2 regions of the Kitasatospora sp. NPDC101235 genome follow, and region 1 is predicted to be linked to the other one. Evidence: predicted binding sites of a transcription regulator. Region 1 holds the regulator's gene; the other holds the start of a gene.
The links. Region 1 encodes HspR, which represses chaperone genes until heat shock. Its sites were predicted from a motif close to TTGAGNNNNNNNNNCTCAA; they were not measured.
Positions count from the first base shown of each region.

Region 2: lon (endopeptidase La) is a predicted target of HspR. The motif match lies at 8,193-8,211, and genes of this name have one in related genera.

Region 1 covers NZ_JBIWNZ010000020.1:129,831-145,804, forward strand. The annotation lists partial or broken gene ACIRRH_RS29065 (sugar phosphate nucleotidyltransferase) at 1-482, opposite strand, end outside; gene ACIRRH_RS29070 ((Fe-S)-binding protein) at 822-3,053, opposite strand; gene dnaK (molecular chaperone DnaK) at 3,346-5,187, shown strand; gene grpE (nucleotide exchange factor GrpE) at 5,184-5,804, shown strand; gene dnaJ (molecular chaperone DnaJ) at 6,054-7,214, shown strand; gene ACIRRH_RS29090 (heat shock protein transcriptional repressor HspR) at 7,222-7,752, shown strand; gene ACIRRH_RS29095 (hypothetical protein) at 7,946-8,938, shown strand; gene ACIRRH_RS29100 (hypothetical protein) at 9,519-10,136, shown strand; gene ACIRRH_RS29105 (helix-turn-helix domain-containing protein) at 10,144-11,136, opposite strand; gene ACIRRH_RS29110 (LuxR C-terminal-related transcriptional regulator) at 11,129-12,097, opposite strand; gene ACIRRH_RS29115 (LuxR C-terminal-related transcriptional regulator) at 12,087-13,076, opposite strand; gene ACIRRH_RS29120 (TDT family transporter) at 13,754-14,863, opposite strand; gene ACIRRH_RS29125 (LysR family transcriptional regulator) at 14,934-15,887, shown strand.
Region 2 covers NZ_JBIWNZ010000002.1:410,543-426,516, forward strand. The annotation lists gene ACIRRH_RS05275 (protein kinase) at 1-410, opposite strand, end outside; gene ACIRRH_RS05280 (multifunctional oxoglutarate decarboxylase/oxoglutarate dehydrogenase thiamine pyrophosphate-binding subunit/dihydrolipoyllysine-residue succinyltransferase subunit) at 713-4,435, opposite strand; gene ACIRRH_RS05285 (sensor histidine kinase) at 4,669-5,856, opposite strand; gene ACIRRH_RS05290 (response regulator transcription factor) at 5,950-6,687, opposite strand; gene ACIRRH_RS05295 (rhomboid-like protein) at 7,306-8,016, shown strand; gene lon (endopeptidase La) at 8,234-10,696, shown strand; gene ACIRRH_RS05305 (GtrA family protein) at 10,784-11,383, shown strand; gene ACIRRH_RS05310 (ROK family protein) at 11,402-12,610, shown strand; gene ACIRRH_RS05315 (ABC transporter permease) at 12,713-13,753, opposite strand; gene ACIRRH_RS05320 (MarR family winged helix-turn-helix transcriptional regulator) at 13,880-14,329, shown strand; gene ACIRRH_RS05325 (MDR family MFS transporter) at 14,484-15,974, shown strand, end outside.

The DNA of each region.
Region 1 (15,974 bases):
TCCAGGAACTCCAGCACCCGCCCGTCCTCGTCGGTCGGGACGAGGCCGAAGGCGCGCGGGTCCTCGACCCGGGTCAGGTGCAGGGTGACGTCGGCCCCGGCGGCCACGTGGCCGTCGCGCAGGGCGGCGATGTCGACGCCGGAGAGGATGTCGCCGTTGAAGACCAGGACCGGCTCGTCCGGACCGCAGGTCAGACCGGAGGCGGCGTTGCGGATGGCCCCGCCGGTGCCCAGCGGCTCGCGCTCGGTCAGGTAGACCAGCTCGATGCCGTACGGCGTGCCGTCCTGGAAGTGGTCCTCGAACACCTCGGCCAGGTACGAGGTGGCCAGCACGACGCGGGTGACGCCGGCGGCGGCCGCGCGGGCCAGCTGGTGCGCGATGAACGGGACACCTGCCACCGGCAGCATCGGCTTGGGGGTGTGGGTGGTCAGCGGACGCAGTCGCGTGCCCTTACCACCGACCAGCATGATTGCCTCGGTCATGGTCTGCGCTGTTCCCCTTGTGGTCTCTGCGGCCCGGCCCGGCGGGCCGACACCTCGTCGTCGGTCTGGACCCGTCCGGCCGGCGCGGGTCGCCACCCGCCCGGGGCTTCCGTCCGGAACGGGTCGACCGGCACGAGGCCGGTCCGGGCCTACTGTATTTGCTTCCGACCGAATACCCGTCCGGCAGCTGTGCGATTGCCGCCACGCCCCCGTGCACCGGCCGTACCGACACGGGCCGTGCGAGCCGCCCAAAAGCCCGGCCCGGCGGTCGCGTTCTCGGCGTCCACCGGGCCGGGCAGTTGTAGCAGAACTGTCGAACAGCGGGCTCTGCGGCGGTCGTTACGCGTCCACCGTCGCGGGCTGCTCCTCGCTCTCGGCCGGCGGGAGGGCCTTCACCGAGTCGAGCAGCAGCTGGGCCACGTCGACCACCTTCAGGTGCTCCTTGGCCGCGCCCTCGTTCTTCTTGCCGTTGACCGAGTCGGAGAGCATCACCAGGCAGAACGGGCAGGCGGTGGAGACGATGTCCGGGTTGAGCGACAGCGCCTCGTCCACGCGCTCGGTGTTGATCCGCTTGCCGATGCGCTCCTCCATCCACATCCGGGCACCGCCGGCGCCACAGCAGAAGCCGCGCTCCTTGTGCCGGTGCATCTCCTGCTGGCGCAGGCCGGGGACCTTGTCCATGATCGCGCGCGGCGGCGTGTAGACCTTGTTGTGCCGGCCCAGGTAGCAGGGGTCGTGGTAGGTGATCAGGCCCTCGACCGGGTGGACCGGGACGAGCTTGCCCTCGTCGATGAGGTGCTGGAGCAGCTGGGTGTGGTGGATGACCTCGAAGTGGCCGCCCAGCTGCGGGTACTCGTTGGCGATGGTGTTGAAGCAGTGCGGGCAGGTGGCCACGATCCGCTTGACCGGGGCGTCCTCCAGGGCCGCGTTCAGCGTCTCCACGTTCTGCGCGCCGAGCATCTGGAACAGGAACTCGTTGCCCAGGCGACGGGCCGAGTCACCGGTGCAGGACTCCTCCTTGCCGAGGATCGCGAACTTCACGCCCGCGGTGTGCAGCAGCTCGGCGAAGGCCTTGGTGGTCTTCTTGGCGCGGTCCTCCAGGGCGCCGGCGCAGCCGACCCAGTAGAGGTACTCGACCTCGGCGGGGTCGATGTCCTCACCGATCACCGGCACCTCGATGCCGGTCTCCTTCTTGAGCTCCTTGACCCAGTCCAGGCGCGCCTTGGTGGCCATGCCCCACGGGTTGCCCTTGTTCTCCAGGTTCTTGAGCATCGTCCCGGCCTCGGTCGGGAACGAGGACTCGATCATCACCTGGTAGCGGCGCATGTCGACGATGTGGTCGATGTGCTCGATGTCCACCGGGCACTGCTCGACGCAGGCGCCGCAGGTGGTGCAGGACCACAGCACGTCCGGGTCGATGACGCCGTTCTCCTCGGCGGTGCCGATCAGCGGGCGCTCGGCCTCGGCCAGGGCGGCCGCCGGGACGTCCTTGAGCTGCTCGGAGGTGGCCTTCTCCTCGCCCTCCGCGTCCTTGCCGCCGCCGGCCAGCAGGTACGGCGCCTTGCCGAAGGCGTGGTCCCGCAGGCTCATGATCAGCAGCTTGGGTGAGAGCGGCTTGCCGGTGTTCCAGGCCGGGCACTGCGACTGGCAGCGGCCGCACTCGGTGCAGGTGGAGAAGTCGAGGATGCCCTTCCAGGAGAAGTGCTCGACCTGGGAGACGCCGAAGACGGCGTCCTCGGCCGGGTCCTCGAAGTCGATCGGCTCACCGGCGGAGGTCATCGGCTGCAGCGCGCCGAGCGCCACGGCGCCGTCGGCGTTGCGCTTGAACCAGATGTTCGGGAAGCCCAGGAAGCGGTGCCAGGCCACACCCATGTCGGTGTTCAGCGAGACCGTGATCATCCAGATGAAGGAGACCGAGATCTTGATCGTCGCGACCAGCCAGAGCAGGTTGTGCAGGGTGCCGACGCTCAGCCCGGAGAACAGCTTGACCAGCGGGTACGAGACCACGTACTCGGCCGAGTAGTGGTCGGCGCCCAGCTGCGCGCCCTCCAGGCCGCGCAGGGTCAGGATGGCCGCGCCGATGATGAAGATGACGGCCTCGATGAAGTACGCGAAGCCCATGTTGGAGCCCGCGAAGCGGGACTTGCGGCCCGCCTTGTTCGGCAGGCTCAGCTGCCGGATCACGATCAGCACCGCGATGCCGAGGAAGGTCACCAGGCCGAGCAGCTCCTGGAACACCAGGTACGGCGTCCAGTCACCGATGATCGGGACCTCGTAGTCCGGGTCGAAGAGCTGACCGAACGCGCCGACCAGGGTGAGGATCAGCGCGTAGAACCCGACGGCGACGCACCAGTGGGCGATGCCGACGACGCCCCACTTGTTCATCCGGGTGTGGCCGAGGAACTCCCGGATCAGGGTCACCGTGCGGGCCACCGGGTCGTTGATCCGCGCGCCCTTCGGGACGGGCTGGCCGAGCCGGATGAACCGGTAGATCTGTGCGATGGCACGAGCGAACAGCGCCACGCCGACCACGGCCGTGCCCAGTGAGATGAGGATCGCTGCTAGCTGCATCCGGCTTCTCCGTACTCCAGCGGCGGTGAGGATAGAGGTCGGTCAAGTGTACTCGTGGGTAACTTAACCACCCACCGGCCGGACACTATCGCCCACTAGCACCGATTCAGAAGCTGCTCAAGGTATGGCGGCAGTCACGTGAGGCCATAGTCGCTCATTCGGGTCAAAAAGGAAGGGGACGTGCGAAGCCGCAGCAAAGTTGAGTCGACCAGACTCATTGCTGTTGACTCGCTCGCGCCCCTCATGCATGCTTGAGCCCGTAAAGCTCAACTCTTCCGTGGAGGTATCTACGATGGCACGCGCGGTCGGCATCGACCTCGGTACGACGAACTCGGTCGTCAGCGTTCTGGAGGGTGGCGAGCCCACCGTCATCACGAACGCCGAGGGCGCGCGGACCACGCCGTCCGTCGTCGCCTTCGCGAAGAACGGCGAGGTCCTGGTCGGCGAGGTGGCCAAGCGCCAGGCGGTCACCAACGTCGACCGCACCATCCGCTCGGTCAAGCGCCACATGGGCACCGGGTGGAAGATCAACATCGACGGCAAGGACTTCAACCCCCAGCAGATCTCGGCCTTCGTGCTGCAGAAGCTGAAGCGCGACGCCGAGGCGTACCTGGGCGAGACCGTCACCGACGCCGTCATCACCGTCCCGGCGTACTTCAACGACTCCGAGCGCCAGGCCACCAAGGAGGCCGGTGAGATCGCGGGCCTCAACGTCCTGCGCATCGTCAACGAGCCGACCGCGGCCGCCCTCGCGTACGGCCTGGACAAGGACGACCAGACCATCCTGGTCTTCGACCTCGGCGGCGGCACCTTCGACGTCTCCCTGCTGGAGATCGGCGACGGGGTCGTCGAGGTGAAGGCCACCAACGGTGACAACCACCTCGGTGGTGACGACTGGGACCAGCGCGTCGTCGACCACCTGGTCAAGGTCTTCCAGGCCGGCCACGGCGTCGACCTGTCCAAGGACAAGATGGCCCTCCAGCGTCTGCGCGAGGCCGCCGAGAAGGCGAAGATCGAGCTGTCCTCGTCCTCCGAGACCTCGATCAACCTGCCGTACATCACGGCCTCCGCCGAGGGCCCGCTGCACCTGGACGAGAAGCTCACCCGCGCCCAGTTCCAGCAGCTGACCGCGGACCTGCTGGAGCGCTGCAAGGTCCCGTTCCACAACGTGATCAAGGACGCCGGCATCTCGCTCTCCGAGATCGACCACGTCGTCCTGGTCGGTGGCTCGACCCGCATGCCGGCCGTCGCCGAGCTCGTCAAGGAGCTGACCGGCGGCCAGGACGCCAACAAGGGCGTCAACCCGGACGAGGTCGTCGCCATCGGCGCCGCGCTCCAGGCCGGTGTCCTCAAGGGCGAGGTCAAGGACGTCCTGCTCCTGGACGTCACCCCGCTGTCCCTCGGCATCGAGACCAAGGGCGGCATCATGACCAAGCTGATCGAGCGCAACACCACGATCCCGACCAAGCGTTCCGAGATCTTCACCACGGCCGAGGACAACCAGCCGTCCGTACAGATCCAGGTCTACCAGGGCGAGCGCGAGATCGCCGCGTACAACAAGAAGCTCGGCATGTTCGAGCTGACCGGCCTGCCGCCGGCGCCGCGCGGCCTGCCGCAGATCGAGGTCACCTTCGACATCGACGCCAACGGCATCATGCACGTCGGTGCCAAGGACCTCGGCACCGGCAAGGAGCAGAAGATGACCGTCACCGGCGGCTCCTCGCTGCCGAAGGACGAGGTCGACCGCATGCGCCGCGAGGCCGAGCAGTACGCCGAGGACGACCACAAGCGCCGCGAGGCCGTGGAGACCCGCAACTCCGCCGAGCAGCTCGTCTACTCGACCGAGAAGTTCATCGCCGACAACGCCGACAAGCTGCCGGGCGACGTCAAGACCGAGGTCGAGACCGCCATCGGCGAGCTCAAGGAGGCCCTGAAGGGCGAGGACATCGCGAAGATCCGCGAGGCCTCGGAGAAGGTCTCCACCACCGCGCAGAAGCTCGGCCAGGCGCTGTACGCCAACGCCGACGCCCCCGCCGGTGCCGCCGCCTCCGGTGACTCCACCCAGGCCAAGGACGACGACGTCGTCGACGCCGAGATCGTGGACGACGAGAAGCCCAAGGGTGGTGCCGCATGACGGACAAGCCGCAGGGCGGCAAGCCCGGCGACGACTCCGCCGCCGAGGAGGCCGTGATCAAGGCTGCCGAGGAGGCCGCCGCGGCCGGCGCCGGCGAGTCCGGTTCGGAGGACCTCGCCGCCGCCAAGCGCGAGCTCGCCGAGCGCACCGGTGACCTCCAGCGCCTCCAGGCCGAGTACCAGAACTACCGCAAGCGGGTCGAGCGCGACCGGCTGACCGTCCGCGAGATCGCCGTCTCCAACATCCTGGAGTCGCTGATCCCGGTCCTGGACGACATCGGCCGCGCCCGCGAGCACGGCGAGGTCACGGGCGGCTTCAAGTCCGTCGCCGAGTCGCTGGAGACGGTCGTCGCCAAGCTGGGCCTCCAGCAGTTCGGCAAGGAGGGCGAGCCCTTCGACCCGACCATGCACGAGGCGCTGATGCACAGCTACTCCTCGGACGTCACCGAGGACACCTGCGTGCAGATCCTCCAGCCCGGCTACCGCATCGGCGAGCGGATCATCCGCCCGGCGATGGTGGCCGTCGCGGAGCCCCAGCCCGGCAGCCAGGCGTCCTCCTCGGACGCCGAGGCGAAGTCCGCCGACACGGACAAGTCCGACGGTGGCTCGGACAGCTGACAACCTGTGACAGCTGACAACCAGTGCGCTGCGGAGTCGTACGCCGGCCAGTACGGCGGCCGGCTCCGCAGCGCGCTGTCAACGGCTCTTCTTGCAGTTGCTGTTGACAGCACAGTGACGATGGACTCGGGAGGTGGCGGAAGCCGTGAGCGAGCGCAGCATGGGGGTCCCCCCGGCCGAAGGCTGGGGGAGAACCATTGAGGGGCGCGTGTACCGCTCAGCGGCTGCCGAGCGTAGCGAGGTGGACGCATGAGCGGTAAGGACTACGTGGAGAAGGACTACTACAAGGTCCTCGGCGTGCCCAAGGACGCCACCGCCACCGAGATCAAGAAGACCTACCGCAGGCTCGCGCGCGAGTTCCACCCCGACGCCAACAAGGGTGACTCCAAGGCCGAGGAACGGTTCAAGGACATCTCCGAGGCGTACGACGTCCTCTCCGACGAGAAGCGCCGCAAGGAGTACGACGAGGCTCGCAGCCTCTTCGCCAACGGCGGCTTCCGGGCCGGCGGCGGCCCCGGCGGCACCGGCAGCTACAGCTTCGACTTCGGCGACCTCTTCAGCGGCAGCCAGGGCGGCAGCGGTGGCGGCGGCATCGGCGACGTCTTCGGTGGCCTCTTCAACCGCGGCGGCACCCGGCAGGCCCAGCCCCGGCGCGGCGCCGACGTCGAGACCGAGGTGACGCTCTCCTTCGAGGAGGCGGTGGACGGCGCGACCGTCCCGCTGCGGATGACCAGCCAGGCCCCCTGCCGCGGTTGCAACGGCACCGGCGCCAAGTCCGGCACCACGCCGCGGGTCTGTCCGACCTGCGTCGGCGCCGGCACCGTCAGCCGCGGCCAGGGCGCCTTCGCGCTCTCCGAGCCGTGCAAGGACTGCCGCGGCCGGGGAATGATCGTCGACGACCCCTGCCCCGACTGCCACGGCAGCGGCCGGGCCAGCTCGGCCCGCACCATGCAGGTCCGGATACCGGCCGGCGTCCAGGCCGACCAGCGCATCCGGCTCAAGGGCAAGGGCGCCCAGGGCGAGCGCGGCGGGCAGCCCGGCGACCTCTACGTCACCGTGCACGTCGACCCGCACCCGGTCTTCGGGCGCAAGGGCGACAACCTCACCGTCACCGTCCCGGTCGCCTTCCCCGAGGCGGCGCTCGGCGCCACCATCGAGGTGCCCACGCTGAACGGCCCGTCCGTGAAGCTCAAGCTCCCCCCGGGCAGCGCCAACGGCCTCACCATGCGCGCCCGCGGCAAGGGTGCCACCCGCAAGGACGGCACCCGCGGCGACCTCCTCGTCACCGTCGAGGTCGTGGTGCCCCAGCACGTCACCGGTGACGCGCTGAACGCCCTGGAGCAGTACCGCGAGGCCACCGCCTCCGACGATCCGCGAGCCGCCCTCTTCCGGGCGGCGAAGGGAGCGTGACGACCAGATGTCCCCGATGAACCCGATCGACCCCGACACCCCGATCGGCCCCGGCGTCGGCGAGGGCCTGCCCGGCGCCGGCCCCCGCCGCACCCGCCGGGCCGCCGCGGCCCCACCGCAGTACGTCCTCACCGAGGACACCCCGGTGTACGTCATCTCCGTGGCCGCCGAACTGTCCGGCCTGCACCCGCAGACCCTGCGTCAGTACGACCGCCTCGGTCTGGTCTGCCCCGACCGCACCGCCGGCCGCGGCCGCCGCTACTCCGCGCGCGACATCCAGCAGCTGCGCGAGGTCCAGCGGCTCTCCCAGGACGAGGGCATCAACCTGGCGGGCATCAAGCGGATCATCGAGCTGGAGAACCAGGTCACCGCCCTCCGGTCCCGCGTCGCGGAACTGGTCGACTCCCTGGAGGGCGCCGCCACCGCCCTCCAGCAGCGCGAGGCCGCCGTCCACGCCTCCTACCGCCGCGACCTCGTCCCGTACCAGCCCCCCACCCCGCAGTCCAGCGCCCTGGTCGTCTGGCGCCCCAAGCGCTGACCTGGCGATCCACCGGCCGCCGGTCCCTCCTCTCGGGGGGGTGCCGGCGGCTCGGTGTTGGTGAGAGAGTGCTCTATCGGGCCGGCACGGTCGATCTGCGGGCGGCAAGGCACCCAGTCAGCGCCACCTAGGATTCTTGCCACAGAAGACGACAGTCGCGTTGACTACTTCCCGGTCAACACTAGGAGCCGAGATGAGTGGGCGAGAGCACGCGGGAGCTGCATTCGGCGGATCGCGCGTCCTGTCCGAGGAAGCCCGAAAGCTCTACCTGCAGGCCGTCAACGAGAACGGTCGTCTCTCCCGGAGCGCGTGTCCGGCCGCCGGTGTCCCGGCCCTCGACGAATTGTTGAAACTCGGACTGCTGATACCCGACAGCGACGACCCGGGCGCTTTGCTCGCCGTCGATCCGGCCCAACTCGCCGGCAGTCTGAGTTCCACCTGGCAGCGGCAGGCCCTCGATCTGCTCTCGAGAGCGGTATCGCTGCCCGGGGACCTCAGCGAACTCGCCGAGGCATTTCACGCCCCGGACACGACGGGTGGGGCCATCGAATACATCCACGGGAAAGCGCGGATAAATCAGAGACTTCAGCAGTCGGCCGCCGCGGGGGTCACGGAAGGCCTGTCCATGCAGCCCGGCGGCCCCCGTCCGGCGGAAATGCTGACGTCTTTCCTGGCGCGCGACCTGGAGATTCTCCGCCACGGCGCGTCGATGCGGACGATTTACAACGCGAGCACCCGCTACCACCAGGCGACCCGGGACTACGTCGCGAAGCTGACCGAGGAAGGCTGGCAGTTCCGCACCCTGGACGAGCCGTACGCCCGGCTGATCATCGTGGACCGCAAGCTGGCCGTGATCCCGGTGGTGGACGACGACCTGGCCGCGTTCATCCACGATCCGGCCATCGTCGGCTTCCTGATCGAGGAGGTGTTCGAGCGGAGCTGGAACCGGGCCCTGGAGTTCGACGGGGATCGTTCCGTCCCCCAACAAGTGGTTTCCAGACTGCGCCAGACGATCATCGACCTGATGCTCGCCGGGACGAACCACCGGGTCATCGCACGACGACTGGGCATCAGTGAGCGGACCCTCGCGCGCCACATCGCGGAACTGAGGGAGGAGTACCACGTCGACTCCCTCTTCCAGCTGGGCTACGCGCTCGGCCGGTCGCCGAAACCGGGAGTGGACTGAGGGAGGGCGGCCGCCGAATCCCGCCCCACTCAGCGCAAATGGCTCACCCTTCACGCCCGCTTCGTCCCGATCGGGCCGTACGGCTGGATTTCAGCCCCAGTGCAGGTCGTCCGCAATGGCCGCCTGCGCAGTGGTGGTCACATCCGCGTGCCCGCCGTCGGACGGGGACGAGACTCCGGTCAGAACCGCTACGCCGATGAGGATCGGAAGCGCAACCTTGCAGACGAGTCGACGCACAGACACGGACCCACCCTCCTTAGCTCTCGAACACCTTGGGCCGAATCAATAGCACTGGCGTCCACATGATGCCGCACCTCGCGCGAGAGTGCCATCCCCAACTCCCCCCGGCCGGAGCGTCATCTCTCTGCCAGGCATCCAGATGCCAGGGCGGGATGCTGGACGCGGCTGCGCGCACTGATAGACGATCAGTTCGCTCCCAATGGTCCAGCACAGATAGCGAACTTGCCGCTGTACCGTCAAATATCTGCCGGATCTCTTCCGCTCGCAGACTCAAAAGCCACTGTCCTCAGCGCCCACCGGCACCACTTCACCACCCGGTCGGCCTTTCCCCGGAGTCGACATGACCGAGCCCTACCTGCGTCACCACGACAGCCAGGCCCCTGAGGGTCGGCGTGCACGTGTGTTCCTGGCCGCCCCGCTGATGCGACTGACCGGGCCGGCCGACAGCGTGGTGACCCTCGCCAGCCGGACGCGGCTGACGACGCTCCGCACCACCCTGCTCCGCAGCGGTGCCGCCGTGTACAGCGCGCACCACAGCGACGCCTGGACCATCTCCGGCCGCGCGCCGGAGCCCCGCGTCCCCTCCGACTTCCGCGCCCTCCAGTCCGCCGACCTCGTGTTCGCCTACGTCGGGGCCCCGCTCTCGGCCGGCGTGAGCCTGGAGCTCGGCTGGGCGTCGGCGCTGCGCAAGCCGATCGTCCTCCTGGTCGACGAGGCCATCACCCACAACCCGCTGATCGCCACCATCGAGCAGGTCGCCCCGGTCCTGCCGCTGGTCTTCGACGACACCTGGTCGCAAGAGGCCCTCAACCACACGGTGGAGACCGCGCTGGACTGGGCCGGCATGGCGCTCTCCCTGCGCGAGGGCTTCTGGACCGCCCCCGGCGAGCAGTTCAACGTCCCCCGGCAGCAGCCCCCGGTCCCCGGCTACTGGCCGACCGGCGCCGCCACCGGCTGAGCGGCGGCTACCCACCGGACTCCCCCGTCCGGGCTCCCCGCATCTGCCAGCCGAGTTGGAACAGCGTCTCGGCGTCGTACTGTTCCCGCAGCCGGGCGATGTGGGCGGCCACCGTTCGCTCGCCCAGGCCCATCCTGGTGGCGATCGCCCGCTGAGTGAGGCCCTGGGCGAGCAGCCGGGCGATCTGCCGACGGCTGGGCGGCTCGGTGGAACCTGCGGCCGGCGATGCCCAGTTGACGCCCTCGGCGCGCTGCCAGAGCTGCTCGAAGGTGTCCACCACGAAGGCGACCGTCGACGGGTCGTCGACCACGGCCGCGCTGGTGTAGTCGGGGGCGGCGGGGATGACGGCCACGGTGCGGTCGAAGACCAGGAAGCGTTTGAAGGGATGCTCCAGCACCCGGATCGCACAGCCGAGCCGGGTGGCGTCGGCGGCGTAGCCGACCGCCGGAGCGTCCGTACGGGCCGTCGCCTCGAACAGGCAGCGCATCGTGCCTCCTCGTTCCAGGTACCGGCGGGTGCGTGTGAGGGATTCGGCAAGCACGTCGGCGGAACGCCCGGCGCCGGGTTGGGCGGTCAGGCTTTCGTCCGGATGCGTGTGGGTCAACTGCTCCAGTCGGTGCCGGATCTCCGACTTCCCGGTGATGATCCGGGTGCCGGCGCGCCCGGTCTCGCGCTGGGGTGCGGTGTCGTAGGCGTGGGTGAGCTCGCGCAGCAGGTCGGGGACCTGGTCGGCCTCGACCAGCAGCCGGGTGCCGGTCCTCCGGAGATCGGTGCCGATCCGCCGGCCGACCGCCCTGGGGTCGACCGCACTGTACGAACCGTCCATCAGCTGCGGTACCAGCAGCCCGAGGTCCACCAGCTGCCGGAGCGCCGGCTCGTCCTGCGCACCGACCTCGGCCGCCCGGACCCGGCCGCCCTCGCGCAGGACGGCGAGGTAGAGGGCACGGGCGGCGGCGTCCTGGAGGGTGGCGGAGAGCCGGGTGGCGGGGGTGTCAGTCATGGCGTTCTCCCCGGAGCTGCCAGCCGAGGTGGAAGAGGGTGTGGGCGCCGTAGCGGTCGCGCAGCCGGGAGATGTGGGCGGCGACGGTGCGTTCGCTCACGCCCAGCCGGGTGGCGACGGCCCGTTGGGTGAGGCCGCGGGCGAGCAGCCGGCCGATCCGCACGGTGGTGACGGACGGCGGGTCGAGGTGGCGGCCGGCGGGAGTGGCGCGGGCCCAGTCACGCTCGAACCGGGCGACCAGGTAGGCGACGGTGGTGGGGTCGGTGAGGAAGACGGCCCGGCTGCGGTCCTCGGCGGCGGGGATGACGGCCACCGCGCGGTCGAAGACCAGCACCCGCTCGTACGGTTCGGCGAGGACCCGGACCTGGGCGCCCTGTCCGGTGCGCAGGGCGACCTGCTCCCGCACCGCGGGGTCGGCGAGGGTGACGGGCTGGTAGACGGTGCGCAGCGAGCAGCCTCGGCGGAGCAGTGAGAGGTCCTGGGCGAGGGCCATCCGCAGGCCTTCGACCGGACGCGGTCCGGGCTGGGCGGCCAGGACCTCCTCCCGGCACTCCGAGACGAGCTGGCTGATCCGCCTGCGGACCTCCGCGGCGTCGTCGACGGTGCCGGCCCCGGAACCGGCGGCCCCTGGTCCGGCGGCCCCGGGGTCGACGGGAGGGGAGCCCGGGTGGCGGGCCGCGTCGTAGGCGCGGGCCAGCGGCCCGAGGGTGCCCGGGAGCCGTTCGGCGTGCTGCAGCAGGCGGATGGCGCGGGTGCGCAGTTCGAGGCCGAGCCGGTCGCCGAGGGCGCGCGGGCCGGCGGCGGTCCAGCCGGTGGCGGTGGGGGTGAGCAGGCCGCGGGCGACGAGGGCGGCCAGGGCGGGGCGGTCGCCGGGGGCGAGGTCCTCGGGGCGCAGCCGGCCGCCGCTCCGGACGGCGGCGAGGTAGAGGGCCCGCTCGGCCGGGCCGGGCTCATCGGTCATCTCGGGCGCCTCGCATCAGCCAGCCGAGCTGGAAGAGGGTCTGCGCGCCGTAGCGGTCGCGCAGCCGGGAGATGTGGGCGGCGACGGTGCGTTCGCTCAGGCCCAGCCGGGTGGCGACGGCGCGCTGGGTGAGGCCGCGGGCGAGCAGCCGGCCTACGCGGTCGGCGATGGTGCGGGCGGGCGCCTGGCCGACGGCGGCGGCCTCGGCGGTGTCGGCGCGTGCCCAGTCGCGTTCGAAGGTGCCGACCAGGTAGGTGATGGTGGCCGGGTCGGTGATGAAGGCGGCGGTGCTGTTGTCGTCGTTGGCGGAGATCACGGCGACGGACCGGTCGAAGACGATCAGCCGCTGGAAGGGCTCGTCGAGCACGCGGATGAGCGAGCCGTGCCGGGTGACCTCCTCGGCGTAGGCGAGGGCGGGCGGGTCGGCGAGGGCGAGCGGCTGGTAGATGGTGCGCAGCGAGCAGCCGCGCTGGAGCAGCTGGACGTCCTGGAGGAGGGCGACCTGGAGGGTGTCGGCGGGCCGGTGGCCCGGCTGTGCGGTGAGGACCTCGGAGCGGCAGTCGGAGACCAGCTGGGAGATCCGCTGGCGGATGTGGACGTGCCCCTCGACGTGGACGGCGCCGCCGGCCCGGCCGGTCGGGCGGGGCATCGCGTCGTAGGCCCGGGTGAGGCTGTCCAGGGCGCCCGGGAGGTTCTCCGCGCGGACCAGCAGCCGGGTGGCCTCGCTGCGCAGTTCGGCGCCCAGGCGGTCGCTGACCGAGCGCGGGCTGACGGCGGTGTAGCAGCGGTCCATCGGGTTGACCATCAACAGGCCGATGTCGATGAGCTGTTGGAGCGCGCCCCGGTCGGCGTCCGGGACCTCGCCGGTGGGGACGCGGCCGCCCGCGGCGATGATGGCCAGGTACAGCTGCCGGGCGGCCTCGTCGGGCTCCTCGCCCACGGGCCCGTGGTGCGGCGTGACCGCCGGTTCCGCCGTCACGTCGCACTCTCCCTGCCGGATGCCTCTCCCCTGGTGCTGCCCGCGCTCCCCGCCGCGCGAGTCGCGGCACCGGTGGGCCGGGCGGGCTCACGGTACCGGTGGGCCGGCACGGCGTGATCATGGGTCAGGCGGTCACGGTACCGGGCGGGACGGCGGGCCCCCGGGCCCGGGTGCCGTCGCACGCCGGGTCGTCCGGGGGCCGCCATCGGTACGCCAGTGCCAGGGCGCTCCCGTCGAGGCGGAGCAGCAACGCCTCGACGGGTCCGGCTCGGAGGCCATCACCACACATGGCCCTGGCCGGCGCTCTTCCCCCCCGTTCCGCGGGCGCGGGGTGTCGCGCCTGCGGTCAGTTTCGAAGAGCGAGTCGCCACCATCAGGCTGCGGTGCCTGGACGACCTGGCGTGTCTCCACCCTCACAGCGTGACGGCCGGTGAACAAGTGCCGCCCGAGTGCATGTTCGCGCAATTGCAGTTATCTGCAGGCCGGCGCAGGTGCGGCGGATCGGACGACGGGGGCGGATTCCGGTCAGGGCCCGGGCCCGCGAGGGGTGTCGGCGCTGCCCGGCACCCCTGCCGGTTGGCCGTGCACCGTCATCCCGGCCGTGCACGTTCCTGCATCCGCGGCGTGCTCCTGAGTTGCGCGTCCGCGCGCGGGGGAACGGGCTCGCTGCCCCGGCCTCAGCGGGCGAGCAGCCGCCCCCGCGCCAGCCCGGCCGCGGTACCGCTCGCGGCGAGCACCCAGGCGAACGCCAGCAGCAGGTACAGCCCGACGGCCAGCCCGCTGAAGCCCCCGAAGCCGGTGTGCCGGGCGAGCGCCGAGGCACCGGTGACGCAGGTGCCGACCGGGAAGGTGTACGCCCACCAGGTCATCGCGAACGGCATCCCGGCCCGCCGGGCGCGCAGGTTGGCGGTGAGCGCGACGGCCAGCCAGAGCATCGCGACGCCGATCACCGCCACGCCGTACAACTCGGCGAGGTCGACCATGGCGGGCGCCAGCGCGGGCAGCACCGGGCGGGCGGCGTCGGCGAGCTGGTGGACCGCGGTGACGGACTGGCCGAGCGGGCCGAGCACCAGGAACAGCGAGGGGGTGAGCGCCAGGGCGGGCAGCTTGCTGTGGAACAGCCCGGTGAACACCACCGGCAGCAGCACCAGGGTGGCCAGCAGACCGACCCCGAACAGCGCCCAGCAGCCGTACAGCATGGCCTGCTGCGCCGTCCCGGCCGGCAGGTGCGGGACGAGCGCCGGGCCGCAGGCGGAGGCGACCAGCGGGGCGACCACCGGCAGCAGCCAGGTCGGGTTGGCCTCCAGGGCGGAGACCGGGTGCCGGGTGATCATCAGGTACGGGATGCCGCCGGCCACGGCCAGCGCGTACAGGGTGCCGAGGCTCCACAGCACCGCGTCCAGGGCGACCGCCGGGCCGGTGCCGATCACCCGGGAGCCGATCAGCAGGGTGCCCAGCCCGACCGCCAGCAACGCCATCGGCGGGCAGCCGTAGAAGACCGCGGTGGCCGGGTTGTCCAGCAGCTGGGCGCGGGCCGCCTCGCGGTGCCGGGTGAGGTGGACCAGCCGGGCCCCGGCCAGCACCAGCAGGGCGGCCAGCGCGAGCGCCCACATCACCTCGCCGAAGCCGGTCAGCCCGGGCAGCCGCACCGGCAGGACGGCGGCGCCGTTCGCCAGGATCGCGGTGCCCATCACGGCGGCGTACCAGTTGGGGCCGAGCTGGGCGAGGTCGAGCCGGGGACTGACGGCGGGGCGGGCGAGGGGGCGGATACCGGCCAGAGTGGACATACCCCCACCGTCGCCCGGAAGACCGGCGGCCGGTAGCGCCGCGGCTTCTATGGGGGCATAGCCTGAACCTATGGCCCTCTCCTCGCACGTCCCCGAACTCGGCGCCCTGGAACTGCTGCTCGCGGTGGCCCGGCTGGGCAGCGTCGGCAGGGCGGCGGCCGAGCTGGGCGTCAGCCAGCCGACCGCCAGCGCCCGGATCAAGGGCATGGAGCGGCAGATCGGCCTCCCCCTGCTGGACCGCTCGCCCAGGGGCAGCCGGCCGACCGAGGCGGGCCGGCTGGTGGTCGAGTGGGCCCGGCACGTGGTGGAGGCGGCGCAGGCACTGGACGCCGGGATCGACGCGCTGCGCGAGCGGCGGGACGCCAAGCTGCGGGTGGTGGCCAGCCTGACCGTCGCCGAGTACCTGATGCCCGGCTGGCTGCTGGGCCTGTCCGAGGCCAGCCCGGGGACGGCGGTGACACTGCGGACGGCGAACTCGGCGGAAGTCGCCGGGCACGTCCTGGCCGGGGACGCCGACCTCGGCTTCATCGAGGGCTCGACCACCCCGCCCGGCCTGGCCGGCGTGGTGGTGGCGGCGGACCGGCTGGTGGTCGTGGTGGCGCCCGGCCACCCGTGGGCGCGCCGCCGCGCCCCGCTGACCGGAGCCGAGCTGGCGGCCACCCCGCTGGTGCTGCGCGAGCCCGGCTCGGGCACCCGGGAGGTGCTGGAGACGGCCCTGCAGCCGTACGGGGGCGCGGCGCGGCCCCGGATGGAGCTGGCCTCGTCCACCGCGCTGAAGGCGGCGGCGATGACCGGGGCGGGGCCGGTCTGCCTGAGCGAGCTGGTGGTGATGGAGGAGCTGGCCACCCGGCGGCTGGTCGAGGTGCCGCTGGTGGAGGAGCTGAACCTGCGGCGGCCGCTGCGCGCGGTGTGGCCGGCCGGGCAGCGGCCGGGCGGGCCGGCCCGGGAGCTGCTGGGGCTGACCCGGCAGTCCGTCGAGCGTTCACCGAGAAGTCGGGCAGAAACCGGGCCCGAAAAAGGTTGAGTGGAATAGACTCAACTTAGTGCATGCTGTACGTAGCAGCGCGGCGGTACACGGAAGCGGGTACGCGGCGCTGTACGCAGCAGCAGT
Region 2 (15,974 bases), on a different contig from region 1:
ATGCCGCCCATCAGCAGCAGCACGGTGCGCACCGGCAGTGCGCCGTTCTCGCGCACCACCTGCTGCAGGGACGGGCCCGGGACGTACGCGGTGACCAGCCAGGGGGCGTCGCCGTCCAGGCCGCCGGAGTCGATCACCTGCGCGGTGTAGAGCCCGTGGATGCGCTGGGCGTTGCTGACCTCCTGCGCGAAGCGGCGGCGGAACTCGCCGTCCTCGGCGAACTCCGGGCGCACCACCTTGAGCGCGACCGGGCGTCCGCCCGGGGTGTAGGAGAGGTAGACCCGGCCCATGCCGCCGGCGCCCAGCCGGGCGAACAGCCGGTAACCGCCGACCTCCCGGGGGTCGTCCGGGAGGAGCGGCTGGAAGACCGGTGGGAGCTTGCCGGCGTCCCGAGGCGTGTCGGCGTTCATGTGGTGATCCCCCTGGGAGAGCGGTGAGGTGGTACGGCCGTGGCGGCCGGGCGAGCTGACGGGCGCCGGGGCTGCCGAACGGCGAGGCATAACCTATCGACCCGTCAGGATCTCGCGCACCGCGGTTCCGGTTTGGTTGCAGAGCTGGGACCTAACGGGCGGGGAGCACGAACGCAGGGCGGGGAGCACGAACGCGGGGCCGGGAGCACGAACGCGGGGCCGGGAGCGCGAACGCCCGCGGCCCCGCCCTCCCGGTGGGGAGGGCGGGGCCGCGGGCGTGGAAGGCGCGGGGCTTCAGCGCGTCAGAGCGCGAAGACCTCCTCGACCAGCGCCTGCTGCTCGGCGGCGTGCCGCTTGGCCGAGCCGACCGCCGGGGACGAGGCCGCCGTGCGGGCGACGCGGCGCAGACGGGCGTCGCCGCCGCTGCGGCCGATGACGACCTGCAGGTGGTCGACCAGGTTCATCGCGATGAACGGCCAGGCGCCCTGGTTGGCCGGCTCCTCCTGCGCCCAGACGAACTGGACGTTGTCGCCGTAGCGGGCCAGCTCCTCCTGGAGCTCGGCCACCGGCAGCGGGTAGAGCCGCTCGACCCGGACGATCGCGGTGTCGGTGACGCCGCGCTCGGTGCGGGCCGCCTCCAGGTCGTAGTAGAACTTGCCGGCGGTGATGACCACCTTGCGGACCTGCGCCGGGTCGACGGTGGTGTCGCCGATGACCGGGCGGAACGAGCCGGACAGGAACTCCTCGGTCGCACTCGCCGCGGCCTTCAGACGCAGCATCGACTTCGGGGTGAAGACGACCAGCGGCTTGTGGTGCGGGTTGTGCGCCTGCCAGCGCAGCAGGTGGAAGTAGTTCGACGGCAGGGTCGGCATGGCGACCGTCATGTTGTTCTGCGCGCACAGCTGGAGGAAGCGCTCCGGGCGGGCGGACGAGTGGTCCGGGCCCTGGCCCTCGTAGCCGTGCGGCAGCAGCAGGGTGACGCCGGAGTGCTGGCCCCACTTCTGCTCGGCGGAGGCGATGTACTCGTCCACCATGGTCTGCGCGCCGTTGACGAAGTCGCCGAACTGCGCCTCCCACATGACCAGCGCGTTCGGGCGGGTCAGCGAGTAGCCGTACTCGAAGCCCATGGCCGCGTACTCCGACAGCAGGCTGTCGTAGACGGTGTAGCGGGCCTGGTCCTCGGTGAGGTACTGCAGCGGGGTGTAGTCCTCGCCGGTCTTGCGGTCGATCAGGACGGCGTGCCGCTGGCCGAAGGTGCCGCGGCGGCTGTCCTGGCCGGCCAGGCGGACCGGGTGGCCCTCCATGAGCAGCGAGCCGATGGCGAGGGTCTCGCCCATCGCCCAGTCGATGGTGTTGTCCTCGACCGAGCCGGCGCGGCGCTGCAGCTGCGGCAGCAGACGCGGGTGGACGGTCAGCCAGTCCGGGTGGTTGACCTGCGAGGCGGCGATCCGCTTGACCATCTCCTGGGAGATGCCGGTCCGGATGGAGACCGGGAAGTCGGCGACCGGCTTGCCCGCGGTGGCGTCGGCCGGCGCCTGGGCCGCGTCGCGGACCTCGGCGAAGACCTTCTCCAGCTGGCCCTGGAAGTCCTGGAGCGCCTGCTCCGCCTCTTCCATGGTGATGTCGCCGCGACCGATCAGGCCCTCGGTGTACAGCTTGCGCACCGAGCGCTTCTTGTCGATCAGGTCGTACATCAGCGGCTGGGTGAACGACGGGTTGTCGGCCTCGTTGTGACCGCGGCGGCGGTAGCAGATGAGGTCGATCACCACGTCCTTGTGGAACTCCTGGCGGAACTCGAAGGCGAGCCGCGCGACGCGGACCACGGCCTCCGGGTCGTCGCCGTTCACGTGGAAGATCGGGGCCTCGATCATGCGGGCCACGTCGGTGCAGTACATCGAGGAGCGCGAGGACGCCGGGGCGGCGGTGAAGCCGACCTGGTTGTTCACCACGACGTGCACGGTGCCGCCGGTGCGGTAGCCGCGCAGCTGCGACATGTTCAGGGTCTCCGCGACGACGCCCTGGCCGGCGAAGGCCGCGTCACCGTGGATCTGGATCGGCAGCACCGGGAAGGTGGTGCCGCCCTGGTCCAGGATGTCCTGCTTGGCGCGGGCGATGCCCTCGACGACCGGGTCCACGGCCTCCAGGTGGGAGGGGTTCGCGGCGAGCGAGACCTTGATGGTCTCGCCGTCCAGGCCGGTGAAGGTGCCCTCGGCGCCCAGGTGGTACTTGACGTCGCCGGAGCCGTGCATCGACTTCGGGTCGAGGTTGCCCTCGAACTCGCCGAAGATCTTGCCGTACGGCTTGCCGACGATGTTGGCCAGCACGTTCAGGCGGCCGCGGTGGGCCATGCCGATGACGGCCTCGTCGAGGCGGTGCTCGGCGGCGGAGTCGATGGTCGCGTCCAGCAGGGCGATCAGCGACTCACCGCCCTCCAGCGAGAAGCGCTTCTGGCCGACGTACTTGGTCTGCAGGAAGGTCTCGAAGGCCTCGGCCGAGTTCAGGCGGCGCAGGATGCGCAGCTGCTCCTCGCGCTCCGGCTTCGCGTACGGCTTCTCCAGGCGCTCCTGCAGCCACTTGCGCTGCTTCGGGTCCTGGATGTGCATGTACTCGATGCCGACGGTGCGGCAGTAGGTGTTGCGCAGCAGGCCGAGGATGTCGCGGAGCTTCATCATCTTGTGGCCGCCGAAGCCGCCGACCGCGAACTCGCGCTCCAGGTCCCACAGGGTGAGGCCGTGCTGGACGACGTCCAGGTCGGGGTGCTTGCGCTGCTTGTACTCCAGCGGGTCGGTGTCGGCCATCAGGTGGCCGCGGACCCGGTAGGAGTGGATGAGCTCCATGACGCGCGCGGTCTTGTTGACCTCGTCGTCGTGGGTGGTGGCGACGTCGGTGGCCCAGCGGACCGGCTCGTACGGGATCCGCAGCGACTCGAAGATCTCGTCGTAGAAGCCGTTCTCACCGAGCAGCAGGCGGTGGATCTCGCGCAGGAACTCGCCGGACGCCGCGCCCTGGATGACGCGGTGGTCGTAGGTCGAGGTCAGCGTCATGATCTTGGAGACGCCCAGGCGGGACAGGGTCTCCGGGGCGGAGCCCTGGAACTCGGCCGGGTACTCCATGGCGCCGACGCCGACGATGGTGCCCTGGTTCTGCATCAGGCGCGGCACGGAGTGCACGGTGCCGATGCCGCCGGGGTTGGTCAGCGAGACCGTGACGCCGGTGAAGTCGTCCATGGTCAGCTTGTTGGCGCGGGCCCGGCGGACGATGTCCTCGTAGGCCTGCCAGAAGCCGAAGAAGTCGAGCGTCTCGGCCTTCTTGATGGCCGCGACGACCAGCTGGCGGTCACCGTTGGGCTTGACCAGGTCGATGGCCAGGCCGAGGTTGACGTGCTCCGGCTTGACCAGGAAGGCCTTGCCGTCCTCCACCTTGTAGCTGTGGTTCATGCCCGGGGCGGCCTTGATGGCCTGGACCAGGGCGTAGCCGATCAGGTGGGTGAAGGAGACCTTGCCGCCGCGGGCGCGCTGCAGGTGGTTGTTGATGACGATGCGGTTGTCGATCAACAGCTTCGCCGGCACGGCGCGGACCGAGGTCGCGGTCGGCACCTCCAGCGAGGCGTCCATGTTGCTGGCGACGGCCTTCGCCGGACCGCGGAGCTGGACCAGCTCGGGGCCGGCAGCGGCGGCGGGCGCGGCCGGCGCCGGGGCGGCGGCCTTGGGGGCCGGGGGCGCGGCGGGCGCGGCGGCGAGCGGGGCCGGAGCGGCCGGGGCGGCGGCGGGCGCGGCCGGAGCAGCAGCGGCGGGCGCGGGGGCAGCGGCAGGGGTCGGCGCGGGGCCGGCCTGGGTCGCGGCCTGGGTCACTGGGGTCACCTCGGTACCGGGCTTGTAGTCGGCGAAAAAGTCCCACCAGGCTCGGTCGACCGAGTTCGGGTCCTGGAGGTACTGCTGGTAGATCTCGTCGACGAGCCACTCATTGGGGCCGAAGCCAGTGGAGCTTGCCGAGCTGTTGGGGGTTTCAGGGGACTGTGGCGACACGGCGGCAACCGCCCTCTTCCGCTTCCTTTTGGGATGTTTGGACAGCGGGGATTAAGGCTACGCCCCTGACCGGTGATCGCGCAGTCCCCGAGGCCCAGGCGTCGTCCAGATCACAGTGTTGACCTGCACTTTGGCTGAAAAAGTGCGTTAGAAAGCCGTATCTGGGGGGAACCGATCGGCGCCGAACAGGATCCATACCGGGGCGAAACCGGACAAAAACTCGGCCGAATCCGCTAACGATCTTCGTGTACCTCTGTGTCGGATCTGTGACAAATGTCCTGACCGTCGCCCTGGCGCTGTCCGGGCAGCCGGACCTCGATCCGGCAGCCGCGGGGGGACTCGGCCACCGCGATCCGTCCGCCGTGCAGGTCCACCGCCCAGCGGGCGATGGCCAGGCCCAGCCCGGTGCCGCCGTCCGCGCCCGGCCCGGCGGCGGTCGCGGTGCCGCTGCGGCTGAACCGCTCGAAGACCCGGGTGCGGTCGGCGGGCGGGATGCCGGGGCCCTCGTCCTCGACCTCCAGCAGCAGGCCGCCCCGCTCGCCCTCCGGTCGCGCCCGCACCGTCACGGTGCCGCCGGGCGGGGAGTGCTTGCAGGCGTTGTCGACCAGGTTGGCGACCACCTGGTGGAGCCGTTCCGGGTCCGCCACGCCGGTCAGGCCGACCGGGCTGACCTCCAGGGCCAGCCGGACGTCCCCGCGCCGGGAGAAGGCGCCGCCGGCCGTCGCGCCGTCCACGGTGACCCCGCGCAGCACGCCGTCCAGGAACTCGCGCACCTCGAAGGGGCGGGCGTCCAGGTCGACCACGCCGTCGTCGATCTTGGAGAGGTCGAGCAGGTGGGTGACCAGGCGGCCGAGCCGCTCGGTCTGCTCCAGTGCCGCCTCCAGGGTGGCCGGATTGGGCTGGACGACGCCGTCCACCACGTTCTCCAGGACGGCGCGCAGCGCGGCGATCGGCGTCCGCAGTTCGTGCGAGACGTTGGCGACCAGCTCGCGGCGGTGCCGGTCGGCGGCCTGGAGGTCGGCGGCCATGGCGTTGAAGGCGGCCGCCAGTTCGCCGATCTCGTCGCGCGAGTTCACCTCGACCCGGCGGCTGTAGTCGCCGGAGGCCATCGCGCGGGCGGCGGCCGTCATCTCGCGCAGGGGGGCGGTCAGCCCGTGCGCGAGGAACTGCATGAAGAGCAGTGAGGCGATCATGGAGAAGACCATGATGATCCGGATCTGGGTCTCGGACCGGATCGCCACGACCACCATCCCGGTGGCCAGGAACACGGAGACGATCACGAGCAGGGCGAGTTTGCCCTTGATCGAGCGGACCGGGTCGAGCGGCCGGATGTCGGCCCAGACCCGGCGGGCGGCGCGGGCGGCGAGGTTCTGCGGCCGCGCGTCGTCGGATTCCCCGTTGCGTTGCTGTGGAAAGGTCATTGTCCCGTGTGGTCCCCGCGTCGTCCCCCCGCGTGGTGGCCCGGCGTCGTCCGGACACGGGCCCCCCGGCGGCCCGTCGCCCGCGAAGCCGTCCTAGGAGAGCGGGGCCTCCAGCGCGTAGCCGACGCCGTGGACGGTGCGGATCCAGCTGGCGCCGATCTTCCGGCGCAGCGCCTTGACGTGGCTGTCCACGGTGCGGGTGCCGGAGGCGTCGGTCCAGTCCCAGACCTCGGCCAGCAGCTGCTCGCGGGTGAGCACGGCGCGCGGCTGGGCGGCCAGGCAGGCGAGCAGGTCGAACTCGGTCGGCGTCAGGTGGACGTCGCCCGAGGCCAGCCGGACCCGGCGCTGCACGTGGTCGATCTCCAGCTCGCCGAACCGCAGGCTGCCCAGCGCGGGCGTGCGGGCGGCCTGCTGGGCGCGCTCGACGCGGCGCAGCAGGACGTTGACGCGGGCGGCCAGCTCGCGCATCGAGAACGGCTTGGTCATGTAGTCGTCCGCGCCCACGCCGAGGCCGACCAGCAGGTCCGTCTCGTCGTCGCGGGCGGTCAGCATCAGCACCGGCACCGGGCGCTGGGCCTGGATCCGGCGGCACACCTCCAGGCCGTCGAAGCCGGGCAGCATGATGTCGAGGACCACCAGGTCCGGCTGCCAGGTGTGGAAGCCGTCGACCGCGCCGGGGCCGTCGTGGGCCACGGCGACCTTGAAGCCCTCGGCGCCCAGCCGGGCGGCGATCGACTCGGCGATCGTGGGCTCGTCCTCCACCACCAGGACTCTGCGCTGGCTGCTCACAGTGCCACCGGTGTTGTGGTTGTCCTGCTGAATTTCTGTCACGGTCACGCCACCGCCCCCAGGGCTGCGGGCCGGCCACCTGTGGGGATGGCGGGGCTCCGCTCGTAGTCTTGTTCCGTCGTGGACTGTGCCGGGTCCGCCGTCCCGTCGTGCGACAGGGAGCCGAGGACGGATGGTCGGCCGCCCACTTCTCCCGCGCACTTCGCAGCGTACGGACAGCGGATGCTTCCCGGCAGGTGGACCGGACGTTTCCGGCCCGTGGGCCGGCTGTCGGGCCGCCCTCGGACCCACTGCACGAGTGGGCACGGGCCGATACCTTACCCGGCGAATTTTCTCTGCGTAACGGTACGTATGCAGTCCAGTTGACGCCAAGTCGCCGGTCAGAGGCCGTGCTGCCGCGTTGGCGGGGAGAAGGTCTGGACCAATGTCGGGAATCCTCCGGTCCGCTACGGTCGGGGTCCTCACGGGCTTTTCCCAGGTGCCTCCCAGGACCTCGACGTACCGTGGCCGCGACAACACCCGACCGGGCGGAATCCGTGGCGCGCGCCGGTACGTTGGGCACCACGCGAGGAGCCGGTGGCTGCGGCGTGGAGCGGAGGCGGCATGGCGGGACCGGGGTGCGGTGCCGGCGGAGCCCGGACCGCGGGAGCGCCGTACGGAATGCTCCGCCTCGGGCTGCGCGCCGGTGTCGTGGAGTGGCTGCTGGAACGGGTGCCGACGCCCCGGCGAACGCCCTTCACGCTCGGGTACCTCGCCGTCGTGGGAGCCACCACGACCTTCGCCGGACTCGCCGATCCGGAACTCGTCCAGCGGTTGCAGGAAGCCTCCAGTTCGGACGGGCACAACCTGCTCCAGCATCCCCTGCGCGCCCTTGCGCTGAGCGGATTCTGGGTGGCCGGCGAGGTGTGGATGCCCTACCTGTGGGGATTCGCGCTCACCCTCGCGCCGCTGGAGCGCAGGATCGGCCCGGCCCGGGCGGCGGCCGTGTTCGCGGCCGGGCACGTCGTGGCGACGCTGCTCTCCCAGGGGGTGGTGATCGCCGCGGTGGAGACCGGGCGGATGGCGCCCGAGGTGATGGACCGCCTGGACATCGGGGTCAGCTACGGCGTGCTCGCCTGCCTGGGGGCGGTGGCCGGGCTGCTCTCCCGGCGCGGGCGGCTGCTCGCGCTGGGCGGCGCCGGGCTGATGATCGCCGAGCAGATCGCCACCGACAGGGACGTGATCACCGGTGTGGGGCACCCGGCCGCGGTGCTGACCGGGGTCGCGCTGTGGCGCTGGGTGCGCCGGGCCGAACGGCGCCCGCTGAGGCCGCGTCCGGCCCCGGCGACGGCCGCCGGCGGTGCGCCCGCGCGGGTGTGGACGGCGCGTTGACGCCGCTGCCCGGCCGTGATCGTTCCGGGGCCGTGGATCTTCGCCCCGGGATTTCCGGAGACGTTTCCGGTGCGCTTTCCGTGCTCTTTTGACGGAGCCCGGCGCGGCACCTCCCGCCCCGATCCGTGTTCGCTCACGGCGAACGGAGGGCCGGGAACATCCGGTGGTCGCGAGGCCTTAGTCAGGTCGACTCAAGTTCGCTGACTGGGGAGAGATCATGGCATCGACGTCCACACCGCTCACCCTGCCCGTGCTGCCGCTCGACGACGAGGTCGTCCTGCCGGGCATGGTCGTTCCGCTGGACCTGAAGGACACCGAGGTGCGCGCCGCGGTCGAGGCCGCCCGGGCCGCTGCCACCGGCGCCGGCAAGCCGCAGGTCCTGCTGGTCCCGCGGGTGGACGGCTCGTACGCGGCGGCCGGCACGCTGGCCACCGTGGAGCAGGTCGGCCGGCTGGCCGACGGCCCCGACGCGGTCGGGCAGCCCGCCGCGCTGGTGCGCGCCGTGCGCAGGGTCCGGATCGGCGTCGGTACCACCGGCCCCGGCGCCGCCCTCTGGGTGGAGACCACGCCGTTCCGGGAGTCCTCGGTGGGCACCCCGGTGGCCGGCCGGGCCGCCGAGCTGGTCAGGGAGTACAAGGCGCTGTCCACCCAGTGGCTGCGCAAGCGCGGCGCCTGGCAGATCGTCGACCGGGTGGCGCAGATCGAGGGCGTCGGCGAGCTCGCCGACAACATCGGCTACGCGCCCTTCGTCACCGCTGAGCAGAAGCTCAAGGTGCTGCTGGAGGCCGACCAGGTCGCCCGTCTCGAGTACGCGCTCACCCTGCTGCGCGACCACCTCGCCGAGGAGGAGGTCAACGACACCATCCGCAAGGACGTCGAGGAGGGCGTGGCCAAGCAGCAGAAGGAGTTCCTGCTCCGCCGCCAGCTGGAGGCCGTCCGCAAGGAGCTGGCCGAGCTGAACGGCGAGGCGGCCGACGAGGAGGGCGACTACCGCGCCCGGGTCGAGGCCGCGGACCTCCCTACGAGCGTCCGCGAGGCCGCGCTCAAGGAGGTCGACAAGCTGGAACGCGCTTCCGACCAGTCGCCCGAGGGCTCCTGGATCCGCACCTGGCTGGACACCGTCCTGGAACTGCCCTGGAACGAGCGCACCGAGGACGCGTACGACATCGCCGGCGCCCGCGCGGTGCTGGACGCCGACCACGCCGGCCTGGCCGACGTGAAGGAGCGGATCGTCGAGTACCTGGCCGTCCGCAAGCGTCGGGCCGGCCAGGGGCTCGGGCCGGCCGGCGGGCCTCGGCCGGAGGGGCGGAGCGAAGCGCTCCCCAGGAAGAGCGGTGGGCGGCGGGAGGGAGCGGTGCTGGCCCTGGTCGGCCCGCCCGGCGTCGGCAAGACCTCGCTCGGCGAGTCGGTGGCCCGAGCGATGGGCCGCACGTTCGTCCGGGTCGCGCTCGGCGGCGTCCGGGACGAGGCGGAGATCCGCGGCCACCGGCGCACCTACGTCGGCGCACTGCCCGGCCGGCTGGTGCGGGCGATCAAGGAGGCCGGCTCGATGAACCCGGTCGTCCTGCTGGACGAGATCGACAAGGTCGGCTCCGACTACCGGGGCGACCCGGCCGCCGCCCTGCTGGAGGTGTTGGACCCGGCGCAGAACCACACCTTCCGGGACCACTACCTGGAGGTCGAGCTCGACCTCTCCGACGTCGTCTTCCTCGCCACCGCCAACGTCCTGGAAGCCATCCCCGAGCCGCTGCTCGACAGGATGGAGCTGGTCCGGCTGGACGGCTACACCGAGGACGAGAAGGTCGTCATCGCCCGCGACCACCTGCTCCCGCGCCAGTTGGAGAGGGCCGGCCTCGGCGGCGAGCAGGTCACCGTGGACGAGCCGGCGCTGCGCAGCCTCGCCGGGGAGTACACCCGGGAGGCGGGCGTCCGCAACCTGGAGCGCTCGATCGCCCGGGTGCTGCGCAAGATCGCCGTACAGGCCGAGCTGGGCGAGCGCGAGCTGCCCGCCGCGGTCGGGGCGCAGGACCTGCGCGCCCTGATCGGCCGGCCGCACCACGTGCCGGAGTCCGCCCAGGAGCCGGCCGAGCGCCGCACCGCCGTCCCCGGCGTGGCCACCGGCCTCGCGGTGACCGGCGCCGGCGGCGACGTCCTCTACATCGAGGCCTCGCTCGCCGACGCCGAGACCGGCGGCACCGGGCTGACCCTCACCGGGCAGCTGGGCGACGTGATGAAGGAGTCCGCGCACATCGCGCTCTCCTACCTGCGCTCGCGCGGCGCCGAGCTGGAGCTGCCGGTCACCTCGCTGCGCGACCGCGGCGTGCACCTGCACATCCCGGCCGGGGCCGTCCCCAAGGACGGGCCGAGCGCCGGCATCACCATGACCACGGCGCTGGCCTCGCTGCTCTCCGGCCGCAAGGTGCGCACCGACGTGGCGATGACCGGCGAGGTGTCGCTGACCGGGCGGGTGCTGCCGATCGGCGGGGTGAAGCAGAAACTGCTCGCCGCCGACCGGGCCGGGGTCACCACGGTGATCATCCCCAAGCGCAACGAGGCCGACCTGGACGACCTCCCGGCCGAGGTGCTGGAGCGGCTCACCGTCCACCCGGTGGCGGACGTGCGGGAGGTGTTGGAGCTGGCGCTGGAGCCGGCCGCGGCCACGGTGCTGGTGGCCGCCTGACCGGAGGCCCGGGCCGCCCGAGCGGTGGCCCGGGCCCCACCGGCGGTCCGAAGGGCCGGCGGCATCCCCGCGTGCGAGACTGCGGAGATGCCGTCCCCCACGCAGCGCGCTCTGGCCCGGGTGCCCGACCGGCTGCGCCCCTTCCTGGTACGGCACCGCCGGCTGGTGAAGTTCCTGCTGGTCGGGAGCGGCTGCTTCGTGCTCACCACGGTGATCGACTTCGAGCTCAAGTTCACCGTGCTGGAGCACAAACCGGTGGTCGCGCTGACCGTCGCGACCGTGATCGGCACCGTCGTCTCGTACGTGCTGAACCGCCGCTGGGCCTTCCGGGCCGCCGGCCGGCAGCGCGAGGCGCTGATGTTCGTCCTGGTCAGCGCGGTGGCGATCGTCGTCAACGACGTACCGCTGGCGCTCTCCCGGTACGTCCTGGACCTGCGCGAGCCGTACGTCGGCCCCTGCGGGCAGGAGCTGGCGGACTTCCTCAGCGGGATGGTCGTCGGCACCTTCGTCGCGATGCTGTTCCGCTACTGGGCGATGCGGCGGTGGGTCTTCGCCCCGCCCGCCCCGCCCGCCGGGCCCGGCCGGGCCGAGCCCGTTCCCGTGCCGGCGAGGGTGCTCGCGGAACCGGCGACGGTGCTCGCGGAACCCGGTTACGCTGCACCCGAGATGCCACGGGATGTGCCGTAAAGGGGCGAGGTGAGCCTTATGTACGAGCCGGACCCCGTCCCGACCGGGCCCGCCAGCCAGCAGGGGATGCGCCGGGCCAACCTGGCCCTGGTGCTCGGGACGATCGCGAGCGGACCGCGCTCGCGCGCCGAGGTGGCCGCCGGGACCGGGCTGACCAGGGCGGCCGTCTCCTCGCTCGCCGAACAGCTGATCGCCGCCGGCCTGGTGGTCGAGGAGGGCCCCGCCGCGCCCAGCGGCAAGGTCGGCCGTCCCGGCACCGCGCTCGGCCTCAACCCGGCCGGGCCCGGCGGCCTCGGCGCCGAGATCGGGGTGCGGCACCTGGGTGCCTGCGTGGTCGACCTGCGCGGGGAGGTCCGCGCCTGGCGGCGCCGGGAGGTCTCCAACCACGGCCGCGCGCCCGCCGCCGTGATGGCCGACCTCGCCGACCTGCTGCGCGAGGCCGTCGCCGAGTCGGGGCTGCGCCCGGCCGGACTCACCCTGGCCGTGCCCGGGCTGGTCGGCGGCTCCGGCGGGATGCTCCGGCGGGCCGCCAACCTGGGCTGGCAGGACATCCCGCTGGCCGCGGCACTGCGCCCGGCGCTGCGGACGGCCGGGGGAGGCCTGGCCGAGCTGCCGATCGAGGCGGACAACGAGGCCAACCTCGGCGGACTGGCCGAGCGCTGGCTGGGCGAGGGCCCGGAGGACTTCCTGTACGTCTCCGCCGAGGCCGGGGTCGGCGCGGCGATCGTGGTCGGCGGCCGGCTGCTGCGCGGGGCCGGCGGCTATGCCGGCGAGTTCGGCCACGTACCGGTCCACCCCGGGGGGCGCCGCTGCGCCTGCGGGGCGCACGGCTGCCTGGAGCAGTACGCGGGCGAGGCGGCGGCCCTGCGGGCGGCCGGCCTGACCGGGGCCCGGGGCGACTGGGTGGCGCTGCTCGCCGACCGCGCCGGGGCCGGGGACGAAGCCGCCCGCGCGGCGCTCGCCGGGGCCGGCACGGCGCTCGGCACCGCGGCAGCCGGCGCGGTCAACCTGCTGGACCCGGCCGAGGTGGTGCTGGGCGGCGGCTACGCCCGGCTGGCGCCCTGGCTGCTGCCCGCGATGCGGGCCGAACTGGCCGCCCGGGTGACGGTGCGGCCCTGGTCCGAGGACCGGCTGACGGTCTCCCGGCTGGGCCGCCGGGGCCCGCTGCTGGGCGCGGCGGTGCGGGTCGTGCGGGCCATCGTGGCCGACCCCGGGCCGCTCGGCTAGGAGCCCCGGGCCCCGCGGGTGGCACGCGTGCCGGGACCGGGAGCGCGACCGAGCCCCCGGCCGGGGCGGCCGGGGGCTCGGTGACGGTCGCAACCGGGCGGCTCAGGCCTCGGCGGAGACCAGCTCGCGGCGCTGGGAGCGCGGGTGCCGCAGCACGGCGAGCAGGGCGACACCGATGCCGATCAGCGCCCAGACCACCAGGACCAGGACCGGCAGCCCCAGGTTGGTGGAGTCGAAGTAGGCGACCGACTTGGCCGCGCTGGTGCCGGCGCCGTTCGGGATCCAGGAGCTGATCGCCCGCCAGAACGGCGGCATCATCGGCGCCGGGTAGACCCCGCCCGCGCTCGGGTTGCCGAGCACGACGAAGATCAGCACCGCGATGCCGATGCCGATGATGTCGAACAGGCACTGGAGCGCCATGGTGAAGGCGCCGACCGAGAACACCACGAGCGCGCCGACGGCGCTCAGGCCGAGGATCGGGCCCGGCAGCGCGTCCAGCACCGGCCCGGCGATCAGCGTGCCGAGCACCGCGGCGCCGATCGAGTAGAGCGCGAGCGCGCCGAGGCGGATCAGCAGGCGGTGGACGTTGGCGGGCTTGGAGCCCGCGCTGATGCCCAGGATCGAGGCGACCAGGTAGCCGCCGACGCACCAGCCGATCACCAGGTAGAAGGCGGAGAGGCCGTTGGTGTCGCCCGCGGCGAGCGGCACCACGTCGTGGACCTTGACGGTGCGGCCCTGGCTCTGGTCGATCGCGGTGGTGATGGTCTCGGCGGCCTTGGCCGCGGACGTGCCGCGGGCGCCGCCGACCAGCAGGGTGTCCTGGGTGCCGGTCGGGTCCACGACCAGCGCCGCGTAGATCTTCTGGTCCTTGATCTGCTGGGTCGCCGTCTCGGCGTCCGGTGCGGTGAGGGCCCTGACGGCGTCGTTCGGCACCGCCTCCAGCGCGCCGACCAGCTTGGGGGCGACCTGCGGCGGGGCGACCACCGCGATGGAGAGGTTCTGCGGGGCCGGCTTGTGCAGCGCCCCGATGTACGAGGTGATGAAGCCGAGTTGGAGCAGCAGCACTCCGAGCACGAGCGGTGCCGCGCGCGGGGTGACCGCACTCTTCAGTTCGGCGACGAAACCCTGCCCCGGGGCTGCCATCCACATCTCCTTGCGTAACGGGGGAAAACGGTACTTCCAGAACCGATACTTCATACCATGAAGTAGTTGGCTTGTCGCACCTTCGGTACTGGCTTCCGGCGGGTGTCGCTGCGCGATACTGGCGCGGTGAGTGACGAAGAAGCCCTGGTGGCGGTGGAGAGCGAGGTCGCGCTGATGTTCCGGCGGGGCCGGGCCAGAGTGGCGGAACTCTCACGGCGGGTGCACCCCGGACTGGAGGGCATGGCGTACAGCATGCTCGGCTACATCGAGCAGGCCGGGCGGGTACGGGTGACCGACGTCGGCGTGCACTTCGCGGTCGGCAAGGCGACGGTGAGCCGGCAGATCCGGGCGCTGGAGGAGCTGGGCCTGGTGGCCCGGGAGGCGGACCCGCTGGACCGCCGGGCCGCGCTGGTCTCGCTCACCGAGGACGGGCGGCGGCGCTTCCTGGCCGCGCGGGACGTCCGGATGCGGCGGGTGCGCGAGGTGATGGGCGGCTGGTCGCCGGAGGACGTGACCCGCTTCGCCGAGCTGCTGCACCGCTTCAACGACGTGCTGGGGGAGTCGCCGGTCGACTGACCGGGCGGCCGTCGGCGGCGCGACCGGGCCCGCAACCGCGGGCTTTACTTGCCCTTGAAGAAAGTTGCCTAATTCAACCATCTCGCCGTATGGTTGCTTAAGGCAACGAAATTTCATGATCCGCGCATCCCGCACGCTTCGCCGAAGGACCCAGATGACCGTGACCACCGAGGCCGCGAGCGGAACCGCCGCCGCGGCCGACAGCTCACAGATGACGCACCGGCAGGTGATGGAGGCGCTCTCCGGCCTGCTGCTCGGCCTCTTCGTGGCCGTGCTCTCCTCGACCATCGTCTCCAACGCCCTGCCGCACATCCTGGCCGACCTGCACGGCGGCCAGTCCGCGTACACCTGGGTGATCACCGCGTCCCTGCTCACCCTCACCGCCTCCACCCCGATCTGGGGCAAGCTCTCCGACCTCGCCAGCAAGAAGCTGCTGCTCCAGATCGCCCTGCTGATCTACGTCGGCACCTCGGCGCTGGCCGGCCTCTCGCAGAACACCGGTGAGCTGATCGCCTGCCGCGCGCTCCAGGGCATCGGCGCCGGCGGTGTCGTGGCGCTCGGCCAGATCTGCCTGGCCGCGATGGTCCCGCCGCGCGAGCGCGGCCGGTACAGCGGCTACTTCGGCGCGGTCTTCGCGCTCGCCACCATCGGCGGCCCGCTGATCGGCGGCGTCATCGTGGACACCTCCTGGCTGGGCTGGCGCTGGTGCTTCTACGTCGGCATCCCGTTCGCGCTGGCCGCGATCCTCGTGGTGCAGCGCACCCTCAAGCTGCCGGTGGTCAAGCGCCAGGCGAAGATCGACTACCTGGGCGCGCTGGTCATCACCGCCTCGGTCAGCCTGCTGATGATCTGGATCACGCTGGCCGGCAAGAACTACGCCTGGCTGTCCTGGCAGACCGCGGCCATGGTCGGCGGCGGCCTGCTGCTGGGCGCCCTGGCCGTCGTGATCGAGCGCCGCGCCGCCGAGCCGATCATCCCGCCGGACCTCTTCAAGTACCGCACCGTCACCCTGGCCGCGCTCGCCAGCGTGCTGGTCGGCGTCGGGATGTACGGCGCGACCACCTTCCTCAGCCAGTACTTCCAGCTGGCCCGTGCCAAGTCCCCGACCGTGGCCGGCCTGATGACCCTGCCGATGATCCTCGGCCTGGCGGTCTCCTCCGCGGTGGCCGGCCGGCTGATCACCAAGTACGGCAAGTGGAAGGCCTACCTGGTCTCCGGCACCGCGCTGCTCGCCGTCGGCTTCGGCCTGCTCGGCACCGCCCGGGCCGAAACCGACTACGTGCTGCTCTCGGTCTACATGGCGATCACCGGCGTCGGCCTCGGCCTGACCAGTCAGAACCTGGTGCTCGCGGTGCAGAACACGGTGCCCCGGCACGAGCTCGGCGCGGCCAGCTCGGTGGTCACCTTCTTCCGCACCATGGGCGGCGCGATGGGCGTCTCCGCGCTCGGCGCGCTGATGACCAACAAGGTCGGCCACTACCTGGCCGAGAACCTGGCCGCGGCGCACATCCCGGCGTCGCCCGCGGCGTCCGGCGGCGGCATCCCGGACCTGGCCAAGCTGCCGGCCCCGATCGTGCCGCTGGTGACGGACGCCTTCGGCCACGGCGTCGGCACCGTCTTCCTGTGGGCCGCCCCGTTCGCGGCG